Regions from separate parts of the Ancylobacter sp. genome, predicted to be linked through region 3. Evidence: predicted binding sites of a transcription regulator. Region 3 holds the regulator's gene; each other region holds the start of a gene.
The links. The regulator LexA, encoded in region 3, represses DNA repair genes until DNA is damaged. The targets are predictions, from matches to a motif close to TGTTCNNNNTGTGTTCNG.
Positions count from the first base shown of each region.

Region 1: a site for LexA is predicted at 2,466-2,483, ahead of parE (DNA topoisomerase IV subunit B). Genes of this name have one in related genera too.
Region 2: a site for LexA is predicted at 4,331-4,348, ahead of ssb (single-stranded DNA-binding protein). Genes of this name have one in related genera too.

Region 1 is NZ_OZ257132.1:3,442,261-3,448,471, forward strand. Features, by position in the region: gene ACQY76_RS15885 (glycosyltransferase family 2 protein) at 1-334, shown strand, start outside; gene parE (DNA topoisomerase IV subunit B) at 362-2,395, opposite strand; gene ACQY76_RS15895 (hypothetical protein) at 2,509-2,793, opposite strand; gene argC (N-acetyl-gamma-glutamyl-phosphate reductase) at 2,985-4,040, shown strand; gene phaC (class I poly(R)-hydroxyalkanoic acid synthase) at 4,161-5,894, opposite strand; gene ACQY76_RS15910 (hypothetical protein) at 6,166-6,211, shown strand, end outside.
Region 2 is NZ_OZ257132.1:3,883,130-3,889,340, forward strand. Features, by position in the region: gene ACQY76_RS18160 (COX15/CtaA family protein) at 1-908, shown strand, start outside; gene uvrA (excinuclease ABC subunit UvrA) at 1,075-3,978, opposite strand; gene ACQY76_RS18170 (hypothetical protein) at 4,072-4,227, opposite strand; gene ssb (single-stranded DNA-binding protein) at 4,509-5,069, shown strand; gene ACQY76_RS18180 (DUF2306 domain-containing protein) at 5,093-5,491, shown strand; gene ACQY76_RS18185 (MarC family protein) at 5,565-6,191, opposite strand.
Region 3 is NZ_OZ257132.1:4,127,179-4,133,389, forward strand. Features, by position in the region: gene trpC (indole-3-glycerol phosphate synthase TrpC) at 1-348, shown strand, start outside; gene moaC (cyclic pyranopterin monophosphate synthase MoaC) at 351-836, shown strand; gene ACQY76_RS19255 (molybdopterin molybdotransferase MoeA) at 848-2,068, shown strand; gene hpxZ (oxalurate catabolism protein HpxZ) at 2,127-2,513, shown strand; gene ACQY76_RS19265 (GntR family transcriptional regulator) at 2,598-3,296, shown strand; gene lexA (transcriptional repressor LexA) at 3,496-4,191, shown strand; gene ACQY76_RS19275 (ComEC/Rec2 family competence protein) at 4,185-6,211, opposite strand, start outside.

The DNA.
Region 1 (6,211 bases), 680 kb from region 3:
CGATCCCAGCCTCAACCTGATCGCCAATTTCTCCAGCTGCCTGTTCCGCAGCGATGTGATGAAGGCACTGCCGAACGGGCTGTTCCGGCACCGGCTGAGCGAGATCGCGCTGGCTTTCCACCTGGAGACGCTGGGGCCTATCGGCTATCTCGACCGGCCGATGAGCGTCTATCGCCAGCATGCGCAGGGCGTGTGGACCGGCGCCACCGAGGAGGCGCAGCGCGCCAGCGGGCGGCTGGTGCGCGAGGCGGCGCTGCGCGTGGCGCGCGACGTCTACAAGCCGGCGATCCAGGCGATCATCGACACGAAGTACGGCGCGCCCTCGCCGGGGTGAGCGGGCGCGACGCGGCCCGGGCCGCTCTCAGATGTCGAGCAGTTCCTCGCTGGCGAAGGCCGCGCGCTCGGAGATGAAGGCGAAGCGGCTTTCCGGCTTGTTGCCCATCAGCCGCTCGACGATGTCGGCGGTCATGGCGCGCTCGGCTTCCTCGATGGTGACGCGCAGCAGCGTGCGCGTCTTGCGGCTCATCGTGGTTTCCTTGAGCTGTGCCGGCATCATCTCGCCAAGGCCCTTGAAGCGGCCGATGTCGACCTTGCCGCGCGGAGAAAATTCCTTCTTCAGCAACTGGTCGCGATGCGCCTCATCGCGGGCATAGAGCGTCTTGGGGCCCTGGCTGAGCCGGTAGAGCGGGGGCACGGCGAGGAAGAGGTGGCCGTTCTCGATCAGCTTGGGCATCTGCCGGTAGAAGAAGGTGACGAGCAGCGAGGCGATGTGGGCGCCGTCGACATCGGCGTCGGTCATGATGATCACGCGCTCATAGCGCAGATCCTCGTCGCGATACTGCGCGCCGGTGCCGGCGCCGAGCGCCTGCACGAGGTCGCCGAGCTGCTGGTTCTGCGCGAGCTTGTCGCGGCCGGCGCTGGCGACGTTGAGGATCTTTCCGCGCAGCGGCAGCACCGCCTGGGTCTGGCGCTCGCGCGCCTGCTTGGCCGAGCCGCCGGCGGAATCGCCCTCGACGATGAACAGCTCGGAGCCGGCCGCCGAATTGTTGGAGCAGTCCGCCAGCTTGCCCGGCAGGCGCAGCTTGCGCACGGCGGTCTTGCGGGAGATTTCCTTCTCCTGCCGGCGACGCAGCCGCTCCTCGGCGCGCTCCACCACCCAGTCGAGCAGGCGGTTGGCCTGTGTCGGGTTGCCGCCCAGCCAGTGGTCGAACGGGTCGCGCAGCGCCGCCTCGACGATGCGGGTCGCCTCGGCGGTGGCCAGCTTTTCCTTGGTCTGGCCCTGGAATTCCGGCTCGCGCACGAAGACCGAGAGCATGGCGACGCAGCCGGCCATGACGTCGTCCGCCGTGACGATGGCGGCGCGCTTGGCGCCGCCGGTGCGCTCGGCATGGTCGCGCAGCCCCTTGAGCAGCACGGCGCGCAGGCCGGTCTCGTGGGTGCCGCCCTCGGCGGTGGGGATGGTGTTGCAATAGGAGGAGATGGCGCCGTCGGCATCGCCCAGCCACGCCACCGCCCACTCCGCCGAGCCATGGCCGCCGGGGCGCGTCGTCTTGCCGGAGAAGATGTCGGGATGGACCAGCGTATGGCCCTCGATATCGGCGCCCAGATAGTCGCGCAGGCCGCCGGGGAAGCGGAAGACCGCCTTTTCCGGGATATCCGTGCCGGCGACCAGCGAGGCGTCGCAGCTCCAGCGTATTTCGACGCCGCCGAACAGATAGGCCTTGGAGCGGGCCATCTTGAACACGCGGGCCGGCTTGAAGCGGGCGCCCTCGCCGAAGATCTGCGGGTCGGGATGGAAGCTCACCCGCGTGCCACGCCGGTTGAGGATGCGGCCAACCTCCTGGATCTTGCCCTGCGGCACGCCGCGCGAATAGGTCTGGCGATAGAGCGTCTGCCCGCGCGCCACCTCGATCTCCAGCACGTCGGACAGCGCGTTGACCACCGACACGCCGACGCCGTGCAGGCCGCCGGAGGTCTCGTAGACCTTGCTGTCGAACTTGCCGCCGGCATGCAGCGTGGTGAGGATGACCTCCAGCGCCGACTTGCCGGGATATTTCGGGTGTTCCTCGATCGGGATGCCGCGCCCATTGTCGGTGACGGTCAGGAAGCCGTCATCGGTCAGCTCCACCTCGATGAAGCTGGCATGGCCGGCCACCGCCTCGTCCATGGAATTATCCACCACCTCGGCGAAGAGGTGGTGCAGCGCCTTCTCGTCGGTGCCGCCGATATACATGCCCGGCCGGCGCCGCACCGGCTCCAGCCCTTCCAGCACCTCGATGTCGGCGGCGGTATAGCCGGCCTCGCCGGGCGTTCCCTCACGCGGCGCGGGAGCCCGTGCGGCAACGCGCGGACGCGGGGTGGGGACGGAGGCGAAGAGGTCGTCGGAATTCGACATGGGTGCGGAAGGTCTCGGCTAGGGCAATCGATTCGGTGTTCCTAGCACTATGGCAGGGCCGGCGCGAAACCGGAACGCTCCGTGAACATGGACGCTATGCGGGGCGGCAGGGGTCAGCGCTTCAGGCGGCGGCGGTTGGCCCGCACCTTGCGGCCATAGAGGGCGAGGATTTCCGGCCCGGCGCGTTCGATATGGCCGGCAGCCGCCGCCGTCATCAGGTAGGCGTTCGCTTCGCCAAGCGCCAGCGCCTTCTCCGTCACCATGCGCACGGCCTCTATCCCGGCCGCGCTGTCGCCCCGGGCCAGCCGGGTCATGCGCTCGGCGATCACCACCTGCATGTCCATGCCGAGACGCGCCAGCTGCAGGCCGGTCTCGAACCAGGAGAAGGGATCGGTCATTGGGGGCTCCGGGTTGGTGAGGGCCGGACGAGAAGCGGCGGCCGGCGCATTCGGTTCCGGTCTCCCACGCGCAGCCGCCATGCACCGGACGCCGCCCTCTTGTCTTTCGCCGGACATGCGAAAGGTGTAATGGCGCAAATCCACGCGCGCCGGCGAAATGGGGCGGCGCGGCAGAGAGAAGGGTCGCCACCATGACGGACAGCAAGGCGCGGATCGCCATCCTCGGGGCCTCGGGCTATACCGGCTCGGAACTGCTGCGCCTGCTGCTGCGCCACCCGCGCGTCGAGATCGTCGCCCTCACCGCCGACCGCAAGGCCGGGCAGGCGGTGGCGGACGTGTTCCCCCAGTTCGCGCCCTTCAGCCTGCCGAACCTCATCACCATCGAGCAGGTGGCGTGGAAGGACGTGGACCTCGTCTTCTGCGCCCTGCCGCACGGCACCACCCAGCTCGTGATCAAGAACGTCTTCGAGACCGCGCCGCATGTGAAGGTGGTCGACCTCTCCGCCGACTTCCGGCTGCGCGACGATGGCGCCTATGAGCGCTGGTACGGCCACCCGCACCAGGCACTGGAGCTGCAGCAGGAGGCCGTCTACGGCGTCGTCGAGCTGTACCGCGACGACATCCGCAAGGCGCGGCTCGTCGCCAATCCCGGCTGCTACACCACCACCGCCATCCTGCCCGTGGTGCCGCTGATCGAGGCCGGCGCCATCGAGCCCGAGCATATCGTCATCGACGCCAAGAGCGGCGTCACCGGCGCGGGGCGTTCGGCGAAGGAGAACCTGCTGTTCACCGAGGTGACGGACGGCATGCACGCCTATGGCGTCGGCGGCCACCGCCACATGGCCGAGCTCGACCAGGAATTCTCCAAGGCCGCCGGGCGCACGCTGACCCCCAGCTTCACCCCGCATCTCGTGCCGATGAGCCGGGGCATCTACGCCACCATTTACCTGAAGACCGGCGCCGGCGTCGGGGCGGAGGGCGTGCACCGGGTGCTGTCCGACTTCTACAAGGGCGAGGCCTTCGTGCATGTGCTGCCGCTCGGCCAGGTGCCGCAGTCGCGCTTCGTGAAGGGCTCCAACATGGCCTTCATCGGCGTGGTGAAGGACCGCGCGCCGGACCGGGTGATCGTGATCTCCACCACCGACAACCTGATGAAGGGCGCCTCCGGCCAGGCGGTGCAGAACATGAACCTCGTGCTCGGCTATCCCGAGACGATGGGGCTGGAGCAGATCGCGCTGTTCCCGTGAGGTGAGGCGTCCAGCCCCGATTTCGTCATCCCCGGGCTTGGCCCGGGGATCCACGATGTGACATCGCGCGGCCATTGTCGTGGATGGCAGGGCCACGCCCGGCCATGACGGCCAGTTTATCTAAGACCTCACCTTCACATAGCTGCCCGGTGCGTCTTCGATGGCGGCGTACGGGCCCTCGCCGGGCAGGCGCTTGCTTGCCGGCACGCGCTTTCCGTCCTGTGCCTCGATCCAGCCGAGCCAGTCCGGCCACCAGGAGCCGGGGTGCATCTCGGCCTTCTCGATCCAGTCGTCGAGCGCGCCGGCCGCCGGGCCGCCGGTCCAGTACTGGTACTTGCCGCGCGCCGGCGGGTTGATGACGCCGGCGATATGGCCGGAGCCGGCCAGCACGAAGCGGCCGGGATTGCCGAATTTCTGCAGGCCCAGGAACACCGAGGCCGCCGGGGCGATGTGGTCCTCGCGCGTCGCCACGCTGTACATCGGCAGGTCGATGGCCTCGAGGTCGAGCCGCTTGCCGGCGAGCAGCAGGCTGCCCTGCGCCAGCTTGTTGTCGAGGTAGCAGTTGCGCAGATAGAAGGAATGGTTGGCCGCCGGCAGCCGGGTCGAGTCCGAATTCCAGTAGAGAATGTCGAACGGGAAGGGCGCCTGGCCCTTCAGATAATTGTTCACAACATAGGGCCAGATCAGGTCATTGGCGCGCAGCATGTTGAAGGCGTTGGCCATGGTGCGGCCTTCCATCACGCCGGTTTCCAGCATCTTGCGCTCGAGGCTGGCGATCTGTTCCTCGTCGATGAACACCTTGAGGTCGCCGGCAAAGGTGAAGTCGACCTGCGTGGTGAGGAAGGTGGCGCTGGCGAGGCCGGGCTTCTTCCCCGTCGCCGCCAGCCAGGCCAGCGTCATCGCCAGCATGGTGCCGCCGACGCAATAGCCCACCGCGTGGAAATCCTTGGTGCCGGCCGCCTTCTTCGCCACCTCGAAGGCTTTCAGCACGCCGTCCTTCATGTAGTCCTCGAAGCCCTTGCCGGCGAGCTCGGGGCCGGGGTTCACCCAGGAGACGATGAACACGGTGAGCCCGTTGGCCACCGCCCAGCGCACGAAGGATTTCTCCGGCGTCAGGTCGAGCACGTAGAATTTGTTGATCCAGGGCGGGATGATCACCACCGGGGTCGCCAGCACGTTCTCGGTCTGCGGCGCGTATTGGATGAGCTGCATCAGCTCGTTCTGGAAGATCACCTTGCCGGGCGTGACCGCCAGGTTCTCGCCGACATGGAACTTGGAATCGTCGGTCTGGCGGATCTTCAGGTCGCCGCCGCCGGCCTCGATGTCCTCGGCCAGCATCTTCATGCCGCGCACCAGGTTCTCGCCATTGGAGGACAGCGTGGTGCGCAGCAGCTCGGGATTGGTGAGTACGAAGTTGGAGGGCGAGACCGCGCCGGCGATCTGGCGGACGTAGAAGTCGGCCTTGTGCTTGGTGCGGGCGTCGATCTGCGCCTCCTCCACCATGTCGGTCGCCCAGTTGGCGGTGAGCAGATAGGCCTGCTTGATGGCGTCGAAGAACGGGTTGGACTTCCATTCCGGATCGGCAAAGCGCGCGTCGCGCGTGGCGGGCTCCACCACCGGCGCCGTCTTCTCGCCGCCGAGATTCTTCAGCGCCGAGGTCCAAAGATCGAGATAGCCGCCGATCAGGCGCGACTGCGCCTCCACGGTGCGCTGCGGGTCGGAGAGCCAGTATTCCGCGACATTGCCGATGGTCTTGGCGACCTCGGCGAGATCCTCGGCCACCTCGTCCTTGATGCGGCCGTCCTCGCGCGGGCGCAGATAGGCCGCCATCGCCCGCCCGCCTTCCTCGACCATGCGGGCGAGATTGGCGGCGAAGACTTCAAGGTCGATCGGGCTGGCCCGCCCGGCCTCGGGCCCAGCGGCGGGGTCGGGGGGAGCGGCGGCAGGCGAGGGGGGCGCGACAGGCGGCGCCGTCTCGGGCCGGGGCATCGCGCGGGGCGGGACCTCGGTCGCGGCAGGGGCAACGCTCTTCGGCGCCGGGCCCGGCTTTCCAGCAGTGCGCCGGGCCGGCTGATTCGGAGCAGGAGCCGCGACCGTTACCGGCGCCGACGCGGCGGGCGCCGCCTTGCGGTCCTTTGCCGTCGCGACTTTCGTCGTCCGCGCGGATTTCG
Region 2 (6,211 bases), 240 kb from region 3:
TCACCGAATGGAAGCCGGTGACTGGCACCTTGCCGCCGTTGAGCGACACGGCCTGGCAGGCAGAGTTCGACAAATACAGGCAGATCCCGCAGTACCAGCAGGTCAACCGAGGCATGAGCCTTGCCGAGTTCAAGTACATCTTCTGGTGGGAGTGGGCGCACCGCCTGCTCGGTCGGCTCATCGGCTTTGTGTTTCTCGTGCCCTTCCTGTTTTTTCTTTGGCGCGGGTTGATCGACCGCAGGCTTGGCTGGAAACTCTCGGGCCTTTTCGTGCTCGGCGGCGTTCAGGGCGGGGTCGGCTGGTGGATGGTGGCGTCCGGGCTGGTGAACCGCGTCGATGTGAGCCAGTACCGGCTGGCCACCCATCTGACGCTCGCCTGTATCATCCTCGCCGCCACGGTGGCGGTCGCCGTGTCGCTGAAGCCGGCGAGGGAGTTGCGGGCCTCGCCCGACTGGCTGCGCGGCTATGCGCGGATCCTGCTTATCGCGGTCATCGTCCAGATTTTCCTCGGCGGCCTCGTCGCCGGGCTCGATGCCGGGCTCACCTACACGACCTGGCCGCTGATGGATGGGCACCTCGTGCCGCCAATGGAAAATCTGCTGATCCAGCAACCGGTTTGGCGGAATTTCTTCGAGAACGTTCTGACCGTTCAGTTCAACCATCGCCTCGTCGCCTATGTGCTGTTCGCGCTGGCGGTGGGACACTGGCTCAGCGCGCGGCGGGTTGGCGGGGCGGTTCGGAAGCGGGCGACGCTGATCCTCGCACTGGTGGTCGCGCAGGCGACGCTGGGAATCCTCACCTTGATCCATCAGGTGCCGATCGACATCGCGCTGGCGCACCAGTTCGGCGCGACCATCGTGCTCATCGCGGTGACGGTAAACGTCGTGCGCCTGAGGGAGGGCGCTTGACCTCGCACCGGCTGCAACCGCTGCTGCTTCGCCAAGCTGCAGAACGGCAGCCGTCCGGCTGCTCATGCCAGCTGCAAGCTGCATCGGCTGCGGAGTGCCGAAGCGATCCCGGATTGGTCCTGCGGACCGTCCTGGATCGCGCCGCGGGAGGTGATGTGCACCGATCCTATTCCGCCGCGCGGCGCGGCTTGAGCGGCCGGCGGGCCAGCACGTCGGCAAGGAACCGGCCGGTGTGGCTGCGCTCGCTCTTGGCTACCACTTCCGGCGGACCGGCCGCGACAACCTCGCCGCCGCCATCGCCGCCCTCCGGCCCGAGGTCGATGACCCAGTCGGCGGTCTTGATAACTTCGAGATTGTGCTCGATCACCACCACGGTGTTGCCCTGCTCGACCAGTTCGTGGAGAACTTCGAGCAGCTTCGCCACGTCGTGGAAATGCAGACCGGTCGTCGGCTCGTCGAGAATGTAGAGCGTGCGCCCGGTGGCGCGCTTGGACAGCTCCTTGGAGAGCTTGACGCGCTGCGCCTCGCCGCCCGACAGCGTGTTGGCCTGCTGGCCGACATGGATATAGCCGAGCCCGACCCGGGCCAGCGTCTCCAGCTTGTCGCGCACCGCCGGGACCGCCTTGAAGAACTCCGCGCCTTCGTCGACCGTCATGTCGAGCACATCGGCGATCGACTTGTTCTTGAAGGTGACCTCCAGCGTCTCTCGGTTGTAGCGCTTGCCCTTGCAGACGTCGCAGGTGACGTAGACGTCGGGCAGGAAGTGCATCTCGATCTTGATGACGCCGTCGCCCTGGCACGCCTCGCAGCGCCCGCCCTTCACGTTGAACGAGAAACGCCCCGGCCCATAGCCGCGCGCCTTCGCCTCCGGCAGGCCGGAGAACCATTCGCGGATCGGCGTGAAAGCGCCGGTATAGGTCGCGGGGTTCGAGCGCGGGGTGCGGCCGATAGGCGACTGGTCGATGTCGATGACCTTGTCGAGATGCTCCAGCCCCTCCAGCCCGTCATGCGCCAGCGGCGGCTCGGAGGCGCCGTTGAGCCGGCGGGCCACGGCGCGGTAGAGCGTATCGACCAGCAGCGTCGACTTGCCGCCGCCGGACACGCCGGTGACGGCGGTGAACAGGCCGAGCGGAATTTCCGCGGTGACGTTCTTGAGGTTGTTGGCGCGGGCATTGACCACGCGCAGCAGCCGCTTGCGGTCCGGCTTGCGGCGCCGGGGCACCGGCACATTCATCTCGCCGGTGAGGTATTTTCCGGTGAGAGAGTTCGGGTTGGCGAGGATTTCCTTCGGCGTGCCCTGGGCGACGATGCGCCCGCCATGCACGCCGGCGCCGGGGCCCACATCGACCACATAATCGGCGGCGAGAATGGCGTCCTCGTCATGCTCGACCACGATCACGGTGTTGCCGAGGTCGCGCAGGCGGCGCAGCGTGCCGAGCAGCCGTTCATTGTCGCGCTGGTGCAGGCCGATGGACGGCTCGTCCAGCACATAAAGCACGCCGGTCAGCCCCGAACCGATCTGCGAGGCGAGGCGGATGCGCTGGCTTTCGCCGCCGGACAGCGTGCCGGAGGCGCGCGCCAGCGTCAGATAGTCCAGCCCGACATCGAGCAGGAAGGCCAGCCGCTCGCGGATTTCCTTGAGGATGCGCGCGGCGATCTCGTTCTGCTTTTCGGTGAGTTGGTCGGGCAGGGTGCCGAACCAGTCCAGCGCGTGGCGCACGGAAAGCTCGGCCGCCTGCCCGATGTGCCGGCCGGCGATCTTCACCGCCAGCGCCTCGGGCTTCAGCCGGTAGCCATGGCAGGCGGCGCAGGGCACGGCGGAGAAATACTTGCCGATTTCCTCGCGCGCCCAGTCGCTCTCGGTCTCGCGCCAGCGGCGCTCCAGATTGGTGACGATGCCCTCGAAGGTCTTCACCGTCTCATAGGCGCGCATGCCGTCGTCGTAGACGAAGCGGATGGTGTCGGCCTTGGACCCGTGCAGGATGACGTTCTGCACCTTCTCCGGCAGGTTCGCCCACGGCACGGTGAGCTTGACGCCGTAATGGCGGGCGATGGCGTCCAGCGTCTGGCCATAATAGGGCGAGGTCGACTTCGCCCAGGGCGCGATGGCGCCCTGCTTCAGCGTGCGGGAGTGGTCCGGCACGATGAGGTTGGGGTCGATCTTGCTCTCATGCCCGAGCCCGTCGCAGGTGGGGCAGGCGCCGAACGGGTTGTTGAAGGAGAACAGGCGCGGCTCGATCTCGGCGATGGTGAAGCCGGAGACCGGGCAGGCGAATTTTTCCGAGAACACGATGCGGCGCGCCTCGCCGCTCTCTTCCTTCTCGTCGGCGAACTCGATCACCGCGATGCCGTCGGCGAGGCCCAGCGCGGTCTCGAACGAATCCGCCAGCCGGCTGGCAATGTCCGCCCGCACGACCAGCCGGTCCACCACCACGTCGATATCGTGCTTGAACTTCTTGTCCAGCGCCGGCGCGTCGGCGATCTCGTGGAATTCGCCGTCGACCTTGACCCGCTGAAAGCCCTTTTTCTGGAATTCCGCCAGTTCTTTGCGGTACTCTCCCTTGCGCCCGCGCACCACCGGGGCGAGCAGGAACAGCCGCGTCTTCTCCGGCAGGGCCAGCACGCGATCGACCATCTGGCTGATGGTCTGGCTCTCGATGGGCAGGCCGGTGGCGGGCGAATAGGGCACGCCGACCCGCGCCCAGAGCAGGCGCATATAGTCGTAGATCTCGGTGACGGTGCCGACCGTCGAGCGCGGGTTCTTCGAGGTGGTCTTCTGCTCGATGGAGATGGCCGGGGAGAGGCCGTCGATCTGGTCGACGTCCGGCTTCTGCATCATCTCCAGAAACTGGCGAGCATAGGCCGAGAGACTCTCGACATAGCGCCGCTGACCCTCGGCATAGATGGTATCGAAGGCGAGCGAGGATTTGCCCGAGCCCGACAGCCCGGTGAACACCACCAGGCTGTCGCGCGGGATTTCCAGATCGACATTCTTCAGATTGTGCTCGCGCGCCCCGCGGATCGCAATCGTACGGGCATCGCGGCGCGGAACATCCACGCGGTCCTTCATTCCAAACTCTTCTCGCCGGTTTCTCTACGGGCGGCTACGCCAGATTGTCATTTCCGGGGCGGCACACTCCCGCAGGGACCGCCCGGCGAGGGGTCAGCTCCCGACGCCGTGCAGTGCGGCGGCGAGACCGGCAGCCACGACAAGCCCACCGGCTACGGCGAGAAAGGCGCGGCGGATCAGCGCCTGACGCGCCTCATCGGCACGGAGGGCGATGGCGCGAGCGCGCGGGCGATGGCGCAAATGGGTCATGATGGGACAGGCTCCCTTTAAGAACACAGGGTAAACATAGTCCGGCTCCGGCACTTCGCAATGCACGACTCACAGGCTCTTGCGACAGACGTCGCACAATGTTAGGAACATAACAAGAACAACGTCGCTTTATCGGGTGCCGGCAGTGCGGCGCCGCAAAATCGTGGACAAGGGCCGGCCGGCGCGCGATGCGGGGCGCGGCCGGGTGTCGACTGGTCTAGTATGCGTTCCCTTTCATAAGCGCGCGCCAAGGCGGGCGTCCGGTAATTTCGGAGGACAAGATGGCGGGCAGCGTCAACAAGGTGATCCTGATCGGCAATCTCGGCCGCGATCCGGAAGTGCGCACGTTCCAGAATGGCGGGCGTGTGTGCAATCTGCGCATTGCCACCTCGGAAACCTGGCGCGACAAGGCCACCGGCGAGCGCAAGGAGCGCACCGAGTGGCATAGTGTGGTGATCTTCAACGAGAACCTGCTGCGTGTGGCCGAGCAATATCTGCGCAAGGGCACCAAGGTCTATATCGAAGGCCAACTGGAAACCCGCAAGGCCAGCGACCAGTCCGGCGGGCCGGAGCGCTATTTCACCGAGGTGGTGCTGCGCCAGTTCCGCGGCGAACTCACCATTCTCGACAGCCGCGGCGGCGGTTCCGAGGGCGGCGGCGGCGACGACTACAGCGCCGGCGGCGGCAGCGATTTCGGCTCCGGCGGCGGATATGGCGGCGGCGCGGGCGGCGGCTCCGGGGGCGGGCGCTCCTTCGGCGGCGAGCGCAAGCCGGCTCCCGTCAGCGGCGGCGGTGGCGGCAAGTTCGGCGGCGGCGACCTCGACGACGAAATCCCGTTCTGACCGGTCGCGGGGCAGGGACTGAGATGGACCTTGCCCCGCTGCTCGACGCCTCGCCCGCCATCCGTTTGCACGCCTTCAGCGCCCTCGCGGCGCTGGCCCTCGGCACGGTGCAACTCGTTGCACCGAAGGGAACCCTGCCGCACCGCACCTTCGGCTGGCTCTGGTCCGGGTTGATGGCGACGGTGGCGATCTCCTCGTTCTGGATCAACCAGATGCGCTGGATCGGCCCCTTCGGCCCCATCCATCTGCTCTCGCTCTATGTCCTATGGGCGCTGCCGCTGGCGCTCCACCGCGCCCGCCGGGGCGACATCCCCCGCCACGCAGCCGGAATGACCGGCCTGTTCTATGGCGGGCTGGTGCTGGCCGGGCTCTTCACCTTCTGGCCCGGCCGCATCATGCATCAGGTGCTGTTCGGCGGGTGATCGGCGGCTGAGGCGCAACTGTCTTCGCCGCGCGCGCCGTTGAGCCGCCCGGTTCTCGCAGTGAGGTATGGGCTCAACTCAGGAACGACGCCCGGATCCCGTCGATCACGAATTGCACCGCCAGCGCCGTCAGCACGATGCCGAGCAGGCGCGAGAGGATGACGTTGCCGGTGACGCCGAGCACCTTGTCCATCCGCTCTGCGGCGAGGAAGACGGCGAGGCAACTGCCGATCACCAGCGCGGTGATGGCAAAGAGCAGGGCAAGACGGGACGGGTCACCATGCGCCTCGCCGGCCAGCAGCAGCATGGCGGTGATCGCACCCGGCCCCGCCATTAGCGGGATGGCGAGCGGAAACACCGCCAGCGTGCGCAAGAGCTTGTCGCGCTGCGCCACTTCCGAGGCGTCGAACTTCCGCTCGGTGCGCCGGCCGAACACCATCTCGAACGAGATGGCGAAGAGCAGCAGGCCGCCGGCGATGCGGAAGGCGGGCAGGGTGATGCCCAGCGCGGCCAGCAGCGGCGCGCCGACCAGGCCGAAGGCGACCATTATGGCGAGCGCGATGGCGGCGGAGCGCAGCGCCACCAGCCGCCGCTCGGCGCTCGTCAGGTCCGATGTCACCGCCAGGAACAGCGGCGCCAGGCCAATGGGGTCGATCACCACCACCATGGTGACGATCGCCGAGAAGACGTAATCCAGCACGCTGTGTGCCTCGCTGCGGT
Region 3 (6,211 bases):
GTCGAGACCGCCCACGGCCTCGGCATGGACGCGCTGGTGGAGGTGCATGACGATGCCGAGCTCGACCGCGCCTTGCGGCTGCCGGCGAGGCTCGTCGGCATCAACAACCGCAACCTCCGCAATTTCGAGGTGACGCTGGAAACCTCCGAGCGCCTCGCCCCGCGCATCCCCTCGGACCGGGTCATCGTCGGCGAGAGCGGCATCTTCACGCCGGACGACATCGCCCGCCTCGCGCAGGTGAACATCGACTGCATCCTGGTCGGCGAAAGCCTGATGCGGCAGCTTGATGTTGCAGCAGCGACGCGTGCGCTGCTGCAGCCCTCCGACACCGCCCGGGCGGCCGGCTGAGCATGTCCGACACGCCCCGCCTCACCCATCTCGACTCCACCGGCGCCGCCCACATGGTCGACGTCGCCGACAAGGCCGTGACCGACCGGGTAGCGATCGCCGAAGGCCAGGTTGTCATGCAGGCGGCGACGCTGGACCTCATCCTCTCGGGCAACGCCAAGAAGGGCGATGTCATTGGCACGGCTCGGCTTTCCGGCATCATGGCGGCCAAGCGCACGCATGAGCTGATCCCGCTCTGCCACGCGCTGCTGCTTTCCAAAGTCGCGGTGGAGGTTCAGCCCGATGCCGCGCTGCCCGGCCTCATCGTCCGCGCCACCGTCCGCACTAGCGGCCAGACCGGCGTGGAAATGGAGGCACTGACCGCGGTTACCGTGGCATGCCTCACCGTCTACGACATGGCCAAGGCGGTCGATCGCGGCATGCGGATCGAGAATGTCCGACTGCTGGAAAAATCCGGTGGCCGCTCAGGTACTTGGCAGGCCGACTGACGGAGACCCCCATGGCCCTGATGCCGGTCGAGGACGCCCTCGCCCTCCTGCTCTCCGCCGTTCAACCCGTTGAGGCAGAACGCGTTTCGCTGGAAGACGCCGCCGGCCGCGTGCTGGCCGCTCCGGTCATCGCCCGCCGCACCACGCCCGGCGCCGACGTCTCCGCCATGGACGGCTACGCCCTGCGGGCGCAGGACGCGCCCAGCGTGCCCGTCACCCTTGAACTCATTGGCGAATCCGCCGCCGGCCGCCCTTTTTCCGGTCGCGTCGAGCCGGGCACGACGGTCCGCGTCTTCACCGGCGCCGTGCTTCCCGAGGGCTCGGACGCGATCGTCATCCAGGAAGACACGACCCGCGATGGAAGCGCCATCACCCTCACGGAAGCGGCAACGCCCGGCCGCCACATCCGCCGCGCCGGAGGCGACTTCGCTGCCGGCGAGACGTTGCTTGCAGCCGGCCATCGCCTGCGCGCCCGCGACCTCGCCCTCATTGCCGCCGCCGATGTCGACAGCATCAGCGTCGCCCGCCGCCCGCGCGTGGCGCTGCTGTCCACCGGCGACGAGTTGGTGCGGCCAGGCGCCGGCGCGGCCGCCCATCAGGTGATCGTCTCCAATATCTATTCGGTCGCCGCGCTGGCCCGCGCCGCCGGCGCGGAGGTGGCCGACCTCGGCATACTGCCCGACCGCATGGACGCCACGCAGGCGGGCGTGCGCGCCGCGCTCGACGCCGGCTTCGACGCGCTGGTGACCACCGGCGGCGCCTCGGTCGGCGACCATGACCTGATCGCGCCGGCGCTCACCGCCCAGGGCGTCGATCTCGCCGTCCACAAGATCGCGCTGCGCCCCGGCAAGCCGCTGATGTTTGGGCTTTCCGCCGATGCACGCACGCAGGTGCTCGGCCTGCCCGGTAATCCGGTCTCGGCCCATGTCTGCGCCCTGCTGTTCCTCGTGCCGCTGATCAAGGCGCTGCAGGGGCTGGAGGTGCCCGCGCATCCCGAGCTGGAGCCCGCACGCCTCGGTAGCGACATCAGGGCCAACGAGCACCGGATGGACTTCCAGCGGGCGGAAATCGTCGGCCACGCCGAGGGCCTGCCCTTGGTTCGGCCGCTGCCGGTTCAGGATAGCTCCATGCTGCGCAACTTGGCCCGCGCCGATGTCCTGCTTGTCCGCCGCCCGCACGCGCCGGCGGCGGCGGCCGGCGAGATGTGCGAGATTTTGCGTTTCGAGGATTGACGGAAGCCGCGTCCGCCTGTGTTCTCAAGGCTTTGCAGGCGGGAAAAAGGGGCTGCGGATGGAAATCGATCTTCCCGAGGTGCTGGCCGAGGTTCGCGCCGCCTTCGAGCGCTATGAGCGCGCGCTTGTCGGCAATGACGTGGCTGAACTCGATGCGCTGTTCTGGGACGATGCGCGCACCATCCGCTATGGCGGCGGTGAGAACCTCTACGGCATTGCGGAGATCCGCGCCTTCCGCACCGCCCGCTCGCCGGTCGGGCTGGAACGCGCCCTCGCAAACACCGCCATTACCACTTATGGCACCGACATGGCGGTGGCTTCCACCTTGTTCCGCCGAACAACGGTGCCGGGACGCGTGGGACGGCAAATGCAGACCTGGATGCGCACGCCGGAAGGTTGGAAGGTCGTCGCCGCCCATGTCAGCCTGATCGACGAACCCAAGTGACCCCTTGGTGAAGCCGGGCGCGCCAGCTAAAGATGCGCCATGCCGTCCGGATCACGGATGGCCCCGTTGGTCGCGTGTTCGCTGATGTCGGTGCTGCCACTACGCTTCCCGCTCGATCCGTCCGCCCCCGGCGCCCGGCGTGCGCGCGTAACGCGCGCCGAAGAACTGCGCATGCATCTCGCCGATGAGATCACGCGGGGCACGCTGCCGCCCGGCACGGCCCTGGACGAAACGGCGCTGGCTGTGCGATTCGGCGTGTCGCGCACGCCGGTCCGCGAGGCGTTGCGCGAACTCGTCGCCTCCGGCCTGGTCGACGCCCGCCCCCATCGCGGCGCTGTCGTGGCCCGGCCCAGCGTCCAACGTCTGCAGGCGATGTTCGAGGTGATGGCCGAGCTGGAGGCGCTCTGCGCCGGGCTCAGCGCCCTCAACATGACGCCGCAGGAGCGCCAGAAGCTGCAAAGCCTGCACGCGGACATGGGCGAGTTGATGCGCCTCGGCGACTTCGCCGCCTATCGCGAACTAAACGAGCAGTTCCACACCTCGATCTATGCCGGCAGCCATAACGACTATCTGATCGAGCTCACACTCGGCACGCGCCGGCGCCTGTCGCCCTTCCGCCGCGCCCAGTTCCGCGCGCTCGGCCGGCTGGCCCTCTCGCACACCGAACATGAGCGGGTGACGACCGCCATACTGCGCGGCGACCGCGACGGCGCCGCCGGAGCGATGCGCAGTCACATCGCCATTGTCCACGATGCCTATGAGCAATACGCCCAGACGGTGTGAACGGCGCAGCCTGATTCACCGCGTCGACACGGCGCTCCGATACCCCCGCCGAGCGGCATTCACACTGCCGAAATGGCGATTACGGTGCGCAGGCCATCGTTTAGCGTCCCTTTACCCATTGTGGAACACAATAAGAACGGCTAGTCTTTGTTCGTGATTTGTTTCGTTCCGGCATCGGCCGACAGACGGGGGTCTCCGGATGCTCACCCGCAAACAGCATGAGCTGCTGCTGTTCATCAATGAACGCCTCCAGCAGGATGGCGTGCCACCTTCGTTCGAGGAAATGAAGGAAGCGCTGGACCTGCGCTCGAAGTCCGGCATCCACCGGTTGATCACGGCGCTGGAGGAACGCGGCTTCATCCGGCGGCTGCCCAACCGGGCGCGCGCGCTGGAAGTCGTCCGCCTCCCGGAGGACGCGCAGCCGCAGCGGCCTGTCCGGGCCTTCGCTCCAAATGTCATTGAGGGCAATCTCGGCAAGGTGCGCCCCTCTTCCGACGACGATGCCGACCGCCGCGTGGTCTCGATCCCGGTCATGGGCCGCATCGCGGCCGGCACGCCGATTTCCGCCATCCAGTCCCGCGACCATACCATTGGCATGCCGCCGGAAATGCTGTCCGGCGGTGAGCATTACGCGCTGGAGGTGCGGGGCGACTCAATGATCGAGGCCGGCATTCTCGATGGCGATCTGGCTCTCATCCGCAAATGCGATGCCGCCAGCACGGGGGAGATCGTGGTCGCCTTGATCGATGACGAGGAAGCCACGCTCAAGCGCCTGCGCCGCAAGGGCGCGTCGGTGGCGCTGGAAGCGGCCAACCCTGCCTATGAGACGCGCATCTTCGGACCGGACCGGGTGCGCATCCAGGGCAAGCTGGTGGGCCTTTTCCGGCGTTATTGAGCGTCGTCCGGCGCTACCTCCGGCCTTTGCAAAGTCTCAGCGCGAGACGTTGCATTGAGCGGCGCCGTTCTTCGGGTTCGGCTCGCGGCAGCGGTAGTTGGTGAGGTCGGCTTGGTTGGTGGAGGCGCCTTCGTCTGAATGTACGTGGTCGGTTCCACTGGCTTGTTCGTCGGCACAGACGCCGTGGGCTCCCAGGGTCGTGTCCCCTGCTCGGGGCGGGCTGCGACGAGGGCGACACGGCCATCGGGCGGGAGCGAGGCGGCTAGCCCCCCGATCGCTGTGCGTTCATCCTGGTAGATTACCGTGGCGGCGCAGTCGTGAGGCGGCGCAAACGGCGTCACCAGAACGGCCGCGAGGCGGCAATCGTCTTCGAGCGAATCGCGGTCGCGCGACAAAGCCACGAGCCGGCCATCACGAAGCGGCAGGGTACAGCCGAGCGCATCGCAGGCCGCATGTTTTGCAAGCTCTTCATCGCCAAAACGGCCGCGTTCGCCGTCGGCGCTCAGCCATTGTTCGACGGCAAAGCGCCCGGCAATGCCGGTGTCGCGATCGCCCATCACCGCGAGCGCCCCGTCTTTGCCGCGCACCGCCACTGTCCGCGCCTCCGCATCGACCCAGATGTCCGGCCGCGGCGCGTGTGCGGCGACGGCAACTCCCGCAAAGGCGAGCACCGGTGCGACGAGAATCAGCCGGGTGCGGGCAAGGCAGACCACCATGAGACCGAGGCTGATCAGCACCAGGCTCGCCATCGGCATGGCCGGCACGCCGCGATCCGCGCCGGGCAGCGCGGCGACAGCCTCGGAGATGTCCCGCATCCGCCCAATGCCCCAGCCCATCAGCCGCCAGGCCGGATCGTCCCATCCGAACGGCATCAGGATCGCTCCGGCAAGCCCCGCCGGCATGACGATGAACGACACCACCGGCATGGCCGCGAGGTTGGCCGCCAGGCTGAGCGGCGCCAGGCGTTGGAAATGGAACGCCGCATAGGGCGCGGTCGCCAGGCCCGCCGACAGCGAGGCCAGCACCAGCGCCCCGACATAACGACCCGGCAGCCCGAGCCATCGCCCCACCTTGCCCGATGGCCGTGCAATAAGGCCACCGAAGCGCTCATAGGCGGCGACCAGGCCGAGCGTGGCGGCGAACGACATCTGTGCCCCGGGGTCGAGCACGGCGGAGGGCGACATCGCCAGCAGCGCCAGCGCCGCAACCGCCAGGGTGCGCAGGGTGAGCGCCGGGCGGCCGAGCACGATTCCCGCGAGCACCAGCAGCGTCATCACATAAGAGCGCTGCGTCGGCACTTCGGACCCGGACAGCAGGAGATAGAAGGTCGCCGAGAGCATGGCCGGCAGCGCCGCCCACGCCTTGATCGGCCGGTAGAGGGCAAATTCCGGCAGCAGCGCCAGCAACGCCCGCGCTAGGAAGAACACCGTGCTGGCCACCAGAGCCATATGCAGGCCGGAAATGGAAAGGACATGCGAGAGGCCGGAGATCCGCATGCTCTCCTCGATCGATTCCGGCACGGCGTCCCGCAGCCCGGTGACCAGCGCCACCGCCACGCCGCCATCCTCCCCCGGCAGCGCTGCGCGGATGCGGCTAGCAATCGCGTGCCGCGTGCCGTCGAGCCACGTCGTGATCCGCAGGCCGAAAGGCGGCGCGACGTCCACCGGGCTGAGCCGGGGCTTGCCGAGCGCATATCCGGTGGCACCGATGCCGTCCAACCAGATCGCGCGGCCGAAGTCGAATCCGCCGGGATAGGCTGGCCCCGGGGGCGGCCCGAGCGTCGCGCGCAGCGTCACATGGCTGCCGACCGGCGGCGGGTCTCGCCCGGCGAGGGTGATGCGGGCCCGCCTCGGCTTCCCCTCGGCCGGGCGCTCGATCGCGGTGATCTCGACCGTGATGCGACTGCCGCGCGGGCGCTGCTCCGCTGCTTCAACAAAGCCGCTGAGCTCGACCGCATTGAGCGTGGTGCCGAGCACGGGATGGGCCATGAGTTGCACCTGCAAAGCGGCAACGGCAAATC